One region of the Enterobacter chuandaensis genome, then DNA from elsewhere that is predicted to be linked to it. Evidence: predicted binding sites of a transcription regulator. Region 1 holds the regulator's gene; the other holds the start of a gene.
The links. The regulator PurR, encoded in region 1, represses purine synthesis genes. The targets are predictions, from matches to a motif close to CANGCAAACGTTTGCNTG.

Region 1 (8,041 bases):
CAGGCGCACTCTGCACTGTATGACACGGAGCGCACCGCGGAGCTGTTCTGTGAGATCGTCAACCGCTGGAAGCGTCTGGGCGGCTGGCCGCTGCCGATGGGCGAAAGTGAAGAATAAAAAAAAGCGACCTCTTCAGGTCGCTTTTTTATTAACGCAGATAATTACTCTGCGTCCGGCTCTTCCGTTTTGTACTTCGCAGCCGTTTCTTTAATCAGCTGCTGCAGTTCGCCGCGCTGATACATCTCAATCAGGATATCGCAGCCGCCCACCAGCTCGCCGTCTACCCACAGCTGTGGAAAAGTCGGCCAGTTAGCGTACTTTGGCAGCTCAGCGCGGATGTCCGGGTTCTGCAGGATATCAACGTAAGCAAAACGCTCACCACAGGCTGACAGCGCCTGAACCGCTTGCGCGGAGAAGCCGCAGCTTGGCAGCTTCGGAGAACCTTTCATATACAGCAGAATTGGGTTTTCAGCGATCTGGCGCTGGATTTTTTCAATAGTGGTGCTCATGTCTTGCTTCCTTTAACTTCTGTTACGGCAGTAGTCTGACATTGTAGCGGGTCAGGCTGGCATCGGAAAATAACATTTTCGTCACGTTTATATATTTTACCCCGACTCCACAAAAGTTGCATTGCAAATGACGTTTACCCCGTCGCCCGTCAGGGTTTTGCTTAGGGAGTGAACAATTGTGCGACAGAACGATGAATTTTTTTGCACTTGCTAACGAAACACGTTTTTAGATTGAAAAATGCTATTAACTTCTCGGGTTTTTATGGATTAGAATCGACGGGCTTTGTAAATCATACGCGGGCATTATTGATGGCCTGCAATTATCAGGGGACTGCCCAGTGGCGCGGATAAATAAAATCTCGATCACGCTCTGTGCTTTACTGTTTACATCACTCTCTTTCACGCCAGCGGCAAACGCCTCTCAGCAGGCGCGGCATTCTGCTGTGCAAAAAAGCCATCTGGTGAAAGCCACAGAGCGTAAGAAAAAGACCAGCAGCAAGAACGACAAGAAAAAAACCACCGCTCAGACGAAACAAACCGCTTCCAGCAAAACGAAAACCAAACCTTCCCGCACAGCCCGCACCGCAAAAAATAAAGCTTCGCAGACCGCCGCTAACCTCGTTACTGAAAAATGCATCGCGCGTAAAGGCCATAAAGCAAAATGCACGAAAGTGACGAAACTGGCAGACGTGCATAAAGTTCGCGTGCAGAAAGCGCAAAAAACGGCGATGAACAAGCTGATGGGACAAATTGGCAAACCTTATCGCTGGGGCGGCAGTTCACCGCGTACCGGTTTCGACTGCAGCGGCCTTGTCTATTACGCCTATAAAGATCTGGTTAAGTTCCGCATTCCACGCACCGCCAATGAGATGTACCACCTGCGCGATGCGTCACCGGTTAACCGGGGTGAGCTGGAAAATGGCGATCTGGTCTTCTTCCGCACCCAGGGTCGCGGCACGGCTGACCACGTCGGCGTCTATGTCGGCAACGGGAAATTCATTCAGTCTCCACGCAGCGGTCAGGACATTCAGATCACCTCTCTCAGTGAAGACTACTGGGTACGTCACTACGTTGGCGCGCGTCGCGTCATGACGCCAAAAACCATTCGTTGATCCCTGCCCTGCCGCACCTGCGGCAGGGTAAGTTCCTCTTTTGCATACCCTTTCAATTTGCTATCCTGTCCTTGTTGTCTGTAGGGTTATTGGCAACACAAAATACAATAAGGAGAGAAGCAATGTCGTTCGAATTACCTGCACTACCGTATGCAAAAGACGCCCTGGCACCGCACATTTCTGCGGAAACCCTGGAATATCACTACGGGAAGCATCATCAGACGTACGTCACCAACCTGAACAACCTGATCAAGGGCACCGGTTTCGAAGGCAAAACGCTGGAAGAGATCGTCCGCAGTTCAGAGGGTGGTGTCTTTAACAACGCCGCTCAGGTGTGGAACCACACCTTCTACTGGCACTGCCTGGCACCAAACGCCGGTGGCGAACCTGCCGGTGAACTGGCAACCGCCATCAACGCTGCATTTGGCAGCTTTGCGGAGTTTAAAGCGAAGTTTACCGATGCAGCCGTCAAGAACTTCGGTTCTGGCTGGACGTGGCTGGTCAAAGAGGCAGATGGCAAACTGGCTATCGTATCCACCTCTAACGCAGGCACCCCGCTGACCACCAGCGCTACGCCGCTGATGACCGTGGACGTATGGGAACACGCTTACTACATTGATTACCGCAACGCGCGCCCGAACTACCTGGAGCACTTCTGGGCACTGGTAAACTGGGAGTTTGTGGCGAAGAATTTCGCCGCGTAAGAGACACGCAGAAGGGTTCGCCCTTCTGCGTTTTTGCTTATTCAGCCGTGCAAACCGCTTCTGGCTGTTTACGACCGGACATCATCACCAGCAGCAGGCCGAGCGCGGCAATAATCGCCCCCATCACCGGCACAAAACTGTATCCCAGACCACCTGAAATCACGGCTCCCCCGGCGGCAGCGCCCAACGCATTGCCGAGATTGAACGCCCCGATATTCACGGAAGACGAGAGCCCAGGCGCCTCATGGGCGACGCGCATCACACGCATCTGCAGCGGTGGAACCACGGCGAAGGTAGCTGCGCCCCAGACGACCATCGCAATCGCCGCGCCGAATTCATTACGCGCCAGCCACGGAATCGCAATCATGATGACAATCAGCAGGGTTAAAAAGCCTTTCAGCGTCCCGCTCACGGAACGGTCGGCAAATTTCCCGCCGAGATAGTTGCCAATCGAGAAGCCGACGCCAATCAGCACCAGCATCGCGGTAACGAAGAGAGGCGTTGCGTGGGTGATATCGTGCAGCACCGGTGAAATATAGGTGTAGAGGGTAAACATCGCCCCTGCCCCCAGCACCGTGGTGAGCAGCGCGGAGAGCACCTGCGGACGCATCAGGACCGCCAGCTCTTTACGCACTTCCGGACGTTCGCCGGCGCTGCCTTTCGGCAGAGAGAAGAACAACGCCACCATCGCAACCACGCCCAGCCCGGCTGTCGCCAGGAAGGACATCCGCCAGCCAATCGCTTCGCCCAGCCAGGTGGCCGCCGGTACGCCGCCGATGTTGGCAATCGTCAGCCCCATAAACATGGTCGCCACGGCGCTTGCCTGCTTGTGTTTTGGCACCACGCTTGCGGCCACGACCGACCCCAGCCCGAAGAACGCGCCGTGGTTAAGGCTGGTCAGAATGCGCGACAGCATCAGGGTGGTGTAGTCCGGCGAAATGGCCGAAAGCACGTTGCCCAGGGTAAAAATCGCCATCAGGAAAATCAGCGCATTGCGGCGCGCGCGGTGCGAAAGCAGAAGCGTCATCAGCGGCGCGCCCACCATCACGCCGATGGCGTAGGCGCTGATTAACATCCCGGCGGCCGGGATCGAGACGTCCACGCCCCGGGCGATAACAGGCAGTAACCCCATCGGGGAGAATTCAGTGGTGCCAATCCCAAAAGCGCCAATCGCCAGGGCCAGCAGGGGAAAATTGATTTTCATGCGTCAACTCCGGATGCCGTGTCATGTGGTGACACAGAACAAAGAAGCGGAAAGCATGACATCAATCACAAAAAATGAGAAGTTAACAAAATGGCAAAAGATTTTTGCCAGAGAAGTAACAATCAGGCGATCGGGAGGGAGAAGGCTCTCCCCCCGCGTAAATCAGTGCAGCGCAGCCGTCAGGCCAGCCGCGACAATCAGAGCCAGCACAATAACGGTGGTGAACAGCGAAAACTTCAGATCGGAACTCATCAATTTTTTTCCTTTTAATCCCCCCACGAAAAGTGAGCTTGCTCATTTTTGCATAGTTTAGCTCAAAAATCTTCCTGGATTTAAGCTGATAAACACTTTAGCTCTTCCCCTTTTCATCAAGATAGGCCAAAATTCCACGCTAAATTTATTAGCGTACCGGCCATTGACCCCCTCCTGACGTCCCGTGTCGTTTTCCTGGCGTACCGCAATCCAAAATTGCGCGATAAGGGTGAGAGAAGGCAAACGTTTACCTTCAAGTTTTTCAGGAGTTTAGGATATGGTCTGGAGTGACATTTAATGGCAACAATTAAAGACGTAGCAAAACGCGCAAACGTTTCCACTACAACCGTATCACATGTAATTAACAAAACCCGCTTTGTGGCGGAAGAGACGCGCAACGCCGTCTGGGCAGCGATCAAAGAACTGCACTACTCACCGAGTGCGGTTGCGCGTAGCCTCAAGGTTAATCACACCAAGTCTATTGGTCTGCTGGCGACCAGCAGCGAAGCGGCCTATTTTGCCGAGATCATTGAAGCGGTAGAGAAAAACTGCTTCCAGAAAGGCTATACCCTGATTCTGGGCAACGCGTGGAACAGCATTGAAAAACAGCGTGCCTATCTATCGATGATGGCGCAAAAGCGCGTGGATGGCCTGCTGGTAATGTGCTCCGAGTACCCGGAATCCGTGCTGTTGATGCTGGAAGAGTATCGCCATATCCCTATGGTGGTGATGGACTGGGGCGAAGCGCGCGCCGACTTCACCGACTCCGTCATCGATAACGCCTTCGAAGGCGGTTACATGGCGGGCCGTTATCTGATCGAACGCGGCCACCGCGAGATTGGCGTGATCCCGGGTCCGCTGGAACGCAACACCGGCGCGGGCCGCCTGGCCGGCTTTATGAAAGCGATGGAAGAAGCGCTGATTACCGTGCCGGAAAACTGGATCGTGCAGGGTGACTTCGAGCCGGAATCAGGCTACCGCGCGATGCAGCAGATCGTCTCCCAGCAGCACCGCCCGACCGCCGTTTTCTGCGGGGGCGACATCATGGCCATGGGTGCACTCTGCGCCGCCGACGAGCTTGGCCTGCGCGTCCCGCAGGACATCTCCGTGATCGGCTATGACAACGTGCGCAACGCGCGCTTCTTCACGCCAGCGCTGACCACCATTCACCAGCCGAAAGATTCGCTGGGTGAAACGGCCTTCAATATGCTGCTGGACAGGATCGTCAACAAGCGTGAAGAGTCGCAGTCCATTGAAGTTCACCCTCGCCTCATCGAACGCCGTTCCGTTGCGGATGGCCCGTTCCGCGACTATCGTCGTTAATCTCATTGCGGAGCCAGTCAGTCTGGCTCCCGCAGCCACTCCCGGTTAAGCGTTTCGCTGTCACCCAGATAATCCAGCAGCCAGGCCATGGCGGGCGAGACATCATTTTGTTGCCAGGTGAGACAGCAGGCCGCATCCGGGAACGGGTTCTCCAGCGTTAGCTCTACCCACTCTCCGGTGTCGATTCGCGGACGCGCAAAATGGGCGGGCACCATGCCTACGCAGAGTCCGGCACTGAGGCACGTCGCCGACGATCCCCAGTCAGGGGCGACAACCCGCCGCTGGTTGTCCAGCAGCCAGGTAATTCGCTTCGGCAGTGAACGGGAGGTATCCTCCAGCACCAGCGACGGCCAGCTGCGCAGCGTATCGTCGCTCAGCGGCCCTTCCGTCGCCGCCAGGGGATGATCGCTCGCCACCACGCATTTCCAGCTCAGCATCCCCATATCGCGAAAGGCGTAACGTCCCCCGACGGGGATCGCCTGGGTCGCGCCAATCGCCATCTCTACCCTGCCGTCCGCCAGCGCATCCCAGACGCCGTTGAACACCTCCTGCGAGACCCGCAGCTCGACGTCAGAAAAATGCCGATAAAAATCGACAATCATCTGCCGGGTGCGCTCGGGCTTAACGATGTTATCCACCGCAATGGAAAGGTGTCCCCGCCAGCCGTTCGCGATCTGCTGACACTGCTCGCGGGTGATCTGCATTTTTTTGATAACAGAACGCCCTTCCTTTAAAAACCACGCGCCTGCGGGCGTTAATTCCACATCACGATGCCGCCGTTCAAACAGCGGAACCGCCAGCCATTCTTCAAGCTGACGTACCGTATAGCTGATAGCCGAAGGGACGCGGTGCAACTCCTGCGCCGCAGCGCTAAAGCTGCCGTTACGCGCGACAGCATCGACCACTTCAAGAGAATAATCTGACCACATTTTCTGCCTGCAAAAAATTTGAATTCACCCGCCAAATATTAGCGTTTCACAAGCGGCTTTGCACTCCCTACACTCAGCGCCAATGTATACCTGCCTCCTCAGGAGAATAAAACAGTGCAACCCAGGAAAGGTTTTTTAGTCTGGCTCGGCGGCTTAAGCGTGCTGGGCTTTTTGGCCACCGATATGTACCTGCCAGCCTTCGCCGCCATGCAGGAAGATTTGCAAACCCCTGCTGCCGCCATCAGCGCCAGCTTGAGTTTGTTCCTCGCCGGTTTTGCTTTCGCACAGCTGCTCTGGGGACCGCTCTCGGATCGCTTTGGTCGTAAACCGGTATTGCTGCTGGGGCTGGCTATTTTTGCCGTTGGCTGTCTGGGAATGTTATGGGTACGCGATGCCACCTGGCTGCTGGTGCTGCGGTTTGTTCAGGCGGTCGGCGTCTGTGCCGCTGCCGTGACCTGGCAGGCGCTGGTCACCGACTACTACCCGGCGAACCGCACAAACCGTATTTTCGCCACCATTATGCCGCTGGTGGGTCTCTCTCCTGCCCTCGCCCCGCTGCTGGGCAGCTGGATCCTCGCGCACTTTGACTGGCAGGCTATCTTTGCCACGCTGTTTGCCATCACGCTGGTGCTGATGCTGCCTGCGTTCGCCCTCAAGCCAGCGCATAAAAAAGAGGCGCATGCTGACGCGAAGCCGATTACCTTTACCTCCCTGCTGAGCGCTAAGGCGTATCGCGGCAACGTTCTGATCTATGCCGCCTGCTCGGCGAGCTTCTTCGCGTGGCTCACAGGTTCGCCCTTTATTCTGCACGATATGGGCTACAGCCCGGCGGCCATTGGCCTGAGCTACGTTCCGCAGACCATCGCGTTCCTGGTAGGCGGTTACGGCTGTCGCGCGGCACTGCAAAAATGGGAAGGTCAGCAGATGCTGCCGTGGCTGCTGGTGCTCTATGCGCTGAGCGTCATCGGCACCTGGGCCGTTGGATTTATTCCGGGCGCAGGTCTGGCCGAAATATTGATTCCATTCTGCGTGATGGCCATCGCGAACGGGGCGATCTACCCTATCGTTGTGGCGCAGGCGCTGCGTCCGTTCCCGCAGGCGACAGGCCGCGCGGCTGCGCTGCAGAACACCCTTCAACTGGGACTGTGCTTCCTGGCAAGCCTGGTGGTCTCCGCGCTGATTGCCACGCCGCTGCTGACAACAACCAGCGTGATGCTGGTTACCGTCGCGCTGGCGGCGTTGGGTTATCGCATGCAGGCCTCCGCACAGCGCGTACAGGATGAGAGCACGCAGGTGAAAACCTCGCATGCCTAATCGCGCCAGAAACTATGTTAATTTTCAGTGATTAGGTTGCTAAGAATTTTCTATTGAATCACCAAATTTTGAGGCCTATACTAAATTTGGTTCGATTAAATACGATAAATATTAAGTGTTAACGGGAGCCGGAGTGCTCCCGTTTTACCATGGAAGGCATTTCGGCAAGGGTTATCTCCCTTCCTCTGTTCTACGTCGGATACTAGCCTCGCGGTGTTTACCGTGAGATTTCTCACAAACCAAAAAAAGCGTCTACGCTGTTTTAAGGTTCTGATCACAGTAGGGTGATGGAGAAGCTATGAGTTCATCGTGTATAGAAGAAGTCAGCGTTCCGGACGATAACTGGTCCCGGATCGTCAGTGAACTGTTAGGTCGAGCAGGCATCACTATCAACGGATCATCCCCATCCGATCCTCAGGTTAAACATCCCGACTTTTTTAAACGCGTATTGCGCGAGGGGTCGTTAGGCCTGGGAGAAAGCTATATGGACGGCTGGTGGGAGTGCGAGCGGCTGGATATCTTTTTCGCCAGCGTGCTGCGTGCCGGTCTGGAAAAACAACTCCCTCGAAATCTCAAAGACACCCTGCGTGTCGCCTCTGCCCGACTATTTAACCTGCAAAGTAAAAAACGTGCCTGGATCGTCGGCAAAGAGCATTACGATCTTGGCAACGATCTGTTCAGTCGCATGCTGGAC
Region 2 (8,041 bases), 1.2 Mb from region 1:
TTTTGCAGCTGAACGGCTTTCGCATCGTCGTTGCGCAGCGAATCAAGATAGTCGAGGTACTGCTGGTCAACGTCTTTCGTCACGTAGACGCCGTTAAACACGGAGCATTCGAACTGCTGAATTTCCGGGTTCTCGGCGCGCACCGCGTCGATGAGATCGTTCAGATCCTGGAAAATCAGGCCGTCGGCACCGATGATCTGGCGAATTTCATCCACTTCACGACCGTGAGCGATCAGCTCGTTGGCGGTTGGCATATCAATGCCGTACACGTTCGGGAAGCGAATCTCCGGTGCGGCAGACGCCAGGTAGACTTTCTTCGCCCCTGCTTCGCGCGCCATCTCAATAATTTGCTCAGAGGTGGTGCCGCGAACAATGGAGTCATCCACCAGCAGAACGTTCTTATCGCGGAATTCCGCGCGGTTGGCGTTCAGCTTACGGCGCACGGACTTACGACGCAGGTGCTGGCCCGGCATGATAAAAGTGCGGCCAACGTAGCGGTTCTTCACGAAGCCCTGACGGTACGGCTTGTCCAGAATGCGGGCGATTTCCAGCGCGATATCGCAGGAGGTTTCCGGGATAGGAATAACCACGTCGATGTCGAGATCGTCCCACTCGCGGGCAATCTTCTCGCCAAGCTTCGTGCCCATATTCACGCGCGCGCTGTAGACGGAAATCTTATCGATGAAAGAGTCCGGGCGGGCAAAGTAAACGTATTCGAACAGGCACGGGTTGCTGACCGGGTTATCTGCACACTGGCGGGTAAACAGCTGGCCCTTCTCGGTGATATAGACCGCTTCGCCCGGCGCAACGTCGCGCAGGAACTCGAAGCCCAGGGTATCCAGCGCCACGCTCTCAGAGGCAACCATATATTCGGTACGGCCATCGCCGAGGTCGCGCTTGCCCAGCACCAGCGGGCGAATGCCGTTTGGATCGCGGAAAGCCACCATGCCGTGACCGATGATCATCGCCACGCAGGCGTACGCGCCGCGGATCTGGCGGTTGGTCGCGGCAATGGCAGCAAAGATGTTGTCTGCTTCCAGCGGGTAGTGGCGGAAGTTATCCAGCTCGCTGGCGAACACATTGAGCAGGATTTCTGAATCAGAGGTGGTGTTAATGTGGCGACGTTTCTCTTCGAACAGCTTCTTACGCAGCTCATGGGCGTTGGTCAGGTTGCCGTTATGGGCAAGCGTGATGCCATACGGTGAGTTGACGTAGAAAGGCTGTGCCTCAGAGGCGCTGGAACTGCCAGCAGTAGGATAACGAACGTGACCGATCCCCATATTACCTTGTAGACGCTGCATATGGCGGGCTTCAAACACATCGTTTACCAGGCCATTCGCCTTACGTAAACGGAAGCAGTTGTTTGCATCAATGGTGATGATACCCGCAGCATCCTGCCCACGGTGCTGAAGCACCGTTAACGCGTCATAAATCGACTGGTTTACCGGCATGAAACCGGCGATACCGACAATACCGCACATTCGTCTTTTCCTCGTTAAGCCACATCTCAGGGTTTATGCCCTGGGCAAAAAACTCGACGAGCTTTGCAGATAGTCAAAGAACCATCTGATGATGAAGCTGAACTCCGGAATGAGCTGCGATTTCTGCCAGTCTTCACTTTTGGAGAACCCGGTGAAGGTATCCAGGAAGAACAGGATCGCGGCCACAATCAGCACGCCTCGCAACGCCCCGAAACAGATGCCGAGCACCCTGTCCGTTCCTGACAGACCGGTTTTCTCGACCAGCTGACCTATCACGTAATTGACGATAGCGCCGACAATCAGCGTCGCGATAAACAGCACCGCGATGGCGATTCCATTTCGGACCAGTTCATCTTCAAAGCCCGTGAACCAGACAGACAGGTAAGTGTAGTAATGACTGGCAACAAAGAAAGCACAACCCCAGGTTACCAGCGATAACGCTTCACGAACAAAGCCACGGATCAGGCTAACCAGACAGGAAAAACCAATCACCGCAATGATGGCGTAATCAATCCAGACCATATGTGTCCCACGATTAAACGCCCTGTCATCCAGTTCGGGGCGAATTCTAACAGAAAAAGAAAACGTTTGCGTAGGGATTTCCTTCCCGCGCGTAAATAAAAAAGGCGCTGAAAAAATGTTCAACGCCCCTCACCCTAACCCTCTCCCCAAAGGGGAGAGGGGACTGTACGATGCAGTATGATACAAACGCGCTCGATGCGATTTTCACCCTCTCCCCTTTGGGGAGAGGGCCGGGGTGAGGGGGAAATCTTATCAGTTCGCGCTGTAGCTCATCACCACACCGCTCAACCCGGAGATCTGCTTCAGCTCACCCAGCGACCCTTTCAGTTTGTCTTTAGACGCTTCTGGCCCCACGAGGATACGGGTAATTTTACCCTGCACCGGCGTGGAAGGTGAAGTGTAAACACGGTATCCCGCACTGCGCAGTTTACCCACCACCTCATTCACCTTGTCCGCATTTTTCAGCGCACCGAGCTGCACCACGTAGGCTTTGCCCGTTGGGGCAGCAGCGTCCTGCTGCGTCGGTTTTGCTGGCGGAGGCGTCTCTGACGCTGCGGCGAGCTGTTCTGCCGCTTTATCACGCTGCGGTTTCGGCTTCGGTTTTTCAACAGGCTTAGGCTTCTCTACCGGCACCGGATCAATTTCAATGTTGTTATTCGCCGCCAGACGTGACGGATCGAGCGACGGTGCAGCGGCATCGCCCGCGCGAACTTCTTCCGCCGCCCCTTCAGGCGGCTGAGCAGGCAGCGCCTGGGTCGCCGCAGGCAGCATATCCGGCTCATCGCGGTCGCCCGGCTTCGGTACCAGCGGAATGGCTGCAAACTCGTCCTGATAATGCTTTTTCTGCCCGTCGAGCAGCCCGGGAAGAATAATCACCCCGAGCGCGACCAGCACAATGGTTCCTGTTAAACGGTTCTGAAACTTACTCGCCACCGGTTCTCCCCGCGTCCATCACTTCCATGACATGTGCCACCGTGTGGAAAGAGCCACACACCAGCACGGTATCTTCTGGTTTAGCCTCCGCCATCGCGGCCTGCCAGGCCTGCGCCACGCTACTGTAGATTGCGCCTTTGCCGAGATGTTCCATCAACTGCTCAGCCGTCGCGCCGCGCGGCCCCTCCAGAGGAGCACAATACCAGCTATCGACCACACTCTCCATGCAGGCCAGCGTTCCACCGATATCTTTATCATGAAGCATACCGATAACCGCCAGCACGCGCCCGGTTTTTGGTAACGATTTGAGACGTCCTGCGAGATACGCCGCCGCATGCGGGTTGTGCGCCACGTCGAGAATCAGACGCGGTGACTCGCTGACAATCTGGAAACGACCCGGCAGCAGCGCATTCTGAATGCCGTCGCGGATCGCCTGCTCGCTTATCGTTAATCCGCTGGCGCGCAGTGCCGCGAGCGCGGTTGCCGCATTCGGCTGCGGTACCTGCGGCAGCGGCAGGTTGTCCAGCGCGCCCTGCGCATCGCTGAAGCGCCAGCCGTTGTCCTGCACCTCATACTGCCAGTCAACGCCGCGGCGCAGCAACTGAGCGCCCTTCTCGTTTGCTACATCAGCGATGGTGTGCGGCATGTCTGGCTCGCCAACCACGGCGGGCTTATTCGCGCGGAAAATGCCGGCCTTCTCGCGGCCAATGCTTTCACGATCCGGACCCAGCCAGTCGGTATGATCCAGCGCGATGCTGGTGACCACCGCCACGTCCGCATCCACCATATTGGTGGCATCAAGACGTCCGCCCAGCCCCACTTCCAGGATCACCACGTCCAGCTGCGCCTGTTTGAACAGCCACAACGCCGACAGGGTGCCGTATTCAAAATAGGTTAATGAGGTTTCCCCGCGCGCAGCTTCGATAGCCGCGAACGACGCCGTATGGGCAGATTCCGCCAGCTCGCTGTTCTGCACGCGAACCCGCTCGATATAGCGGACCAGGTGGGGAGAGCTGTACACGCCAACTTTGTACCCCGCGGCCATCAGGACAGATTCCAGCGTGCGGCAGGTCGTACCTTTACCGTTGGTGCCCGCGACGGTAAACACGAAAGGCGCCGGTTTGAGCACGTCAAGACGCGTGGCGACCTGGCTTACGCGCTCAAGCCCCATATCGATGGTTTTACTGTGCAGGTTTTCCAGATAAGAAAGCCACGCGGCCAGGGGCGACGTGGCTTGGGGAATGCTTTTATTTTCCATAATGCCCGGTTGTCATTAACAGATTAGAAAGCAAAAGGGCAGCGCCAATCGGCCCTGCCCTTTTCAGTTATCAGGCCTCGGGTTCCTGATCCGGTACCACCACGCCTTCGCGCGGCTCATCCGGGTTCGGCGCAGGCAGATTCATCAGCTTCGCCAGGACGCTTGCCAGTTTCAGGCGCATTTCCGGGCGGCGGACGATCATATCGATAGCGCCTTTCTCAATGAGGAACTCACTGCGCTGGAAGCCCGGCGGCAGTTTTTCACGTACGGTCTGCTCGATAACGCGAGGACCGGCAAAGCCGATCAGCGCTTTTGGCTCGGCAATGTTCAGGTCGCCCAGCATCGCGAAGCTTGCAGATACGCCACCCATTGTTGGGTCGGTCAGCACGGAAATGTACGGCAGACCGCGCTCCTGCATTTTCGCCAGCGCCGCAGAGGTTTTCGCCATCTGCATCAGGGACATCAGCGCTTCCTGCATACGTGCACCACCGGAGGCGGAGAAGCAGATCAGCGGACAGTTGTCTTCCAGCGCCTGCTCAACGGCACGCACAAAACGTGCACCCACGACAGAACCCATTGAGCCCCCCATGAAGGAGAACTCAAACGCGGCGGCAACTACAGGCATCTCATGCAGGGTGCCTTTCATGACGATCAGCGCGTCTTTCTCGCCGGTCTCTTTCTGTGCAGAGGCCAGACGATCTTTGTATTTTTTGGAGTCGCGGAACTTCAGCACGTCTTTTGGCTCAAGCTCGCTGCCCAGTTCTACCAGAGAACCTTCGTCCAGCAGGCTATGCAGGCGGTTGCGCGCCGACATACGCATATGGTGGTCACACTTCGGACACACCTCAAGATTGCGTTCCAGCTCTGCGCGATACAGAACCTGGCCGCAGCTATCACACTTCGTCCATACCCCTTCAGGAATGCTCGCTTTGCGCGTTGGGGTAATGTTGCTTTTAATTCGTTCAATCCAGCTCATTGATAACCTTTCTGCCTGAACCTGGTCGTATGCCAGTTTTGCTGTAAGAGGCGAATAATGCCATTTTTGCCTCCAACAGACCATGAATGTTGCACATTAAAACATAACAGCCCGAAACTTTGGATAAAAAAGTGGTCGAACCGCCAGGGTGCATTTACTTCGCTTGCTTTGCCGCCGCGCGTTTGTGACGGATAATTTCGATGACGCCAGGCAGTACGGAAAGCACAATAATCGCTACAATCAGTAACTTAAGGTTTTCCTGAACCACCGGCAAATCGCCAAACAGGTAGCCTGCATAGGTGAACAGCAGCACCCACAGCAGTGCGCCTACCACGTTATACATCGCAAAATGACGATAGGACATATGGCCCATTCCCGCCACAAACGGTGCAAATGTGCGCACAATAGGCACAAAACGCGCAAGGATAATGGTTTTTCCGCCATGACGTTCATAGAAGGCATGGGTCTTGTCTAAATAGCTGCGGCGGAAAATTTTCGAGTCCGGATTGCTGAACAACCGCTCACCGAACACCCGCCCGATGGTGTAGTTGACCGCATCACCGATAATCGCCGCGACGATCATCAGCACGACCATCAGGTGGACATTCAGGTCATTGGTTGGCAGGGCAGATAACGCACCGGCCACGAACAGCAGCGAGTCTCCCGGCAGGAACGGGGTAACGACCAGACCGGTTTCACAGAACAGAATCAGGAACAGAATGGCGTAAACCCAGACGCCGTACTGCGCGACCAGCTCCGCCAGGTGAACATCAATATGCAGAATGAAATCAATCAGAAAACGTATTACATCCATATTGTCTAAGCCTTAATTGCACCTTTGTTTAGTCCGCTAAAAATAGCGGCCCCATTGGCGGCTTTGGCAGGTCAAACCGATCCGGATAGTCTACCGAAACCAGATACAGCCCTTCCGCTTTCGCCGTGGCTGCCGCAAGCGTTCTGTCCTTCGCTGCCAGCAGGTCTGCAATCCAGCTCTCCGGCTGGTGTCCGGCACCCACTTCCATCAGGCTGCCTACAATATTCCGCACCATATGATGTACAAAGGCATTGGCTTTGATATCCACCACCACATACGCGCCAAAACGACTGACGTTAATGTGCATGACGTTACGCCACGGCGTGCGGGACTGACACTGCACCGCACGAAACGACGTGAAGTCATTTTCACCAATCAGACACTGCGCCGCGCGATGCATACGTTCAGCATCGAGCGGTTCATAAAAATGCGTCACACCCTGGCTTAACACCGCCGGACGCAGACGCTGGTTGTAGATGACATAGCGATAGCGACGCGCGGTGGCGCTGAAGCGCGCGTGAAAATCATCCGGCACAGCTTTCACCCAACGCACCGCGATGTCACCAGGCAAATTCGCATTTACACCCAGCGTCCAGGCTGCATCCTTACGCACGGCGGTGGTTTCAAAGTGCACCACCTGCCCCGTGCCGTGAACACCCGCGTCCGTGCGCCCTGCACACAGGACGTTAATCGGCTCGTTTGCCACCTGAGAGAGCGCTTTCTCCAGTTTCTCCTGGACGCTGCGCACCTCATTCTGACGCTGCCAGCCATAGTATTTACTGCCATCGTATTCAATACCGAGGGCAATTTTATGAACCGGCTTTTGTTCCACTTCGGACATCAGTACAGATACTCCTGCACCAGCTTCTCAGCGATCTTGACCGCCATCAGCGCGCCGCCAAAGCGAACGTTGTCCGCAACGGACCAGAACTGAACCTGCTCCGGCATACCGTAGTCGTTACGCACGCAGCCAACGGAGAGATGCGCGCTGCCGGTAGCGTCGCCCACCTGGGTCGGGAATTCGCTCTCTTCGGAAAGGACAATGTCCTCACCGCGGCCAAACGCGTCGCGCGCTTCTTCAGCCGCCAGCGGACGCAGGGCTTCAAAGCCGACCATCTGCGCGTGGCCGTAGAAGACCGGGGACTGCACGACGCTGGCGGAGATCATCAGACCTTCATCCTGCAAAATTTTGCGGGCTTCATCGACGAGACGACGCTCTTCGCGCACGGAACCTTCACGATCCGGCAGCAGCGGCAGCATGTTGAACGCCAGCTGGCGGCCAAAGAAATCATCTTCGTCGATCGGGATGCCGTTCAGCAGCTTCGCACTCTGCCCTGCCAGCGCATCGACCGCTTTTTTACCGTTCGCCGACGCGGACAGCAGGCTGGTCACGGTAATGCGCGACAGGCCGCCGTCGTCGATCAGCGGCTTCAGCGCGGTCAGCAACTGGCTGGTCAGGCTGTTCGGTACCGCAATGACGTTACGGTTGCGGTAGTCAGCCAGCACAAACGGGTTGACGTCCGGGACCACCAGCGGCACGTCCGGCTCAAGGGAGAACAGACCACTCAGGTCGATCACCAGACAGCCTGAATTGGTCGCTTCTTCAATATAAGACGCCGTTGCCTCTGCACCCGCGGCAAAAAACGCCAGCTGCGCCTGGGTCCAGTCAAACGCGGCAGCATCCTGAACCATCACGGATTTACCGCCAAAACGCAGATGTTCGCCCGCACTGTCGGTGCGCGCCAGGGCATATATTTCTCCCACCGGGAACTGACGCTCGGCAAGGGTTTCGAGCAGGGCTTCACCCACAGCACCCGTGGCACCTAAAATGGCAATGTTCCAGCCTTCAGACATGGTGGTTTACTCCAGAAATAAAAAAGCGTCCCTGCCGGAGTATCCGACAGGGAGCATTAAGAAGACATTAATGCGCCGGGTGATGGACGGCGTTAAAACCCAGTTTTTTCAGCAATGTCGCAGCCGCTGCGTCATCGCACATCACATACAGGGAAGACCACTCGCGACGCTCAACGTAATTCTTGCGCAGCTTGTCAAACTCA

Region 2: the regulator PurR is predicted to act here: its motif matches at 2,059-2,076, upstream of cvpA (colicin V production protein).

What each region holds. Positions count from the first base shown of each region.
Region 1 covers NZ_CP097173.1:2,083,639-2,091,679, reverse strand. The annotation lists gene rnt (ribonuclease T) at 1-117, shown strand, start outside; gene grxD (monothiol glutaredoxin 4) at 162-509, opposite strand; gene MX657_RS10220 (C40 family peptidase) at 848-1,621, shown strand; gene sodB (superoxide dismutase [Fe]) at 1,744-2,325, shown strand; gene MX657_RS10210 (MFS transporter) at 2,363-3,529, opposite strand; gene MX657_RS10205 (YnhF family membrane protein) at 3,692-3,781, opposite strand; gene purR (HTH-type transcriptional repressor PurR) at 4,079-5,104, shown strand; gene punR (DNA-binding transcriptional activator PunR) at 5,122-6,033, opposite strand; gene punC (purine nucleoside transporter PunC) at 6,148-7,347, shown strand; gene cfa (cyclopropane fatty acyl phospholipid synthase) at 7,646-8,041, shown strand, end outside.
Region 2 covers NZ_CP097173.1:3,307,177-3,315,217, forward strand. The annotation lists gene purF (amidophosphoribosyltransferase) at 1-1,481, opposite strand, end outside; gene cvpA (colicin V production protein) at 1,515-2,003, opposite strand; gene dedD (cell division protein DedD) at 2,256-2,936, opposite strand; gene folC (bifunctional tetrahydrofolate synthase/dihydrofolate synthase) at 2,926-4,194, opposite strand; gene accD (acetyl-CoA carboxylase, carboxyltransferase subunit beta) at 4,265-5,170, opposite strand; gene MX657_RS16020 (DedA family protein) at 5,325-5,984, opposite strand; gene truA (tRNA pseudouridine(38-40) synthase TruA) at 6,013-6,825, opposite strand; gene MX657_RS16030 (aspartate-semialdehyde dehydrogenase) at 6,825-7,838, opposite strand; gene pdxB (4-phosphoerythronate dehydrogenase PdxB) at 7,906-8,041, opposite strand, start outside.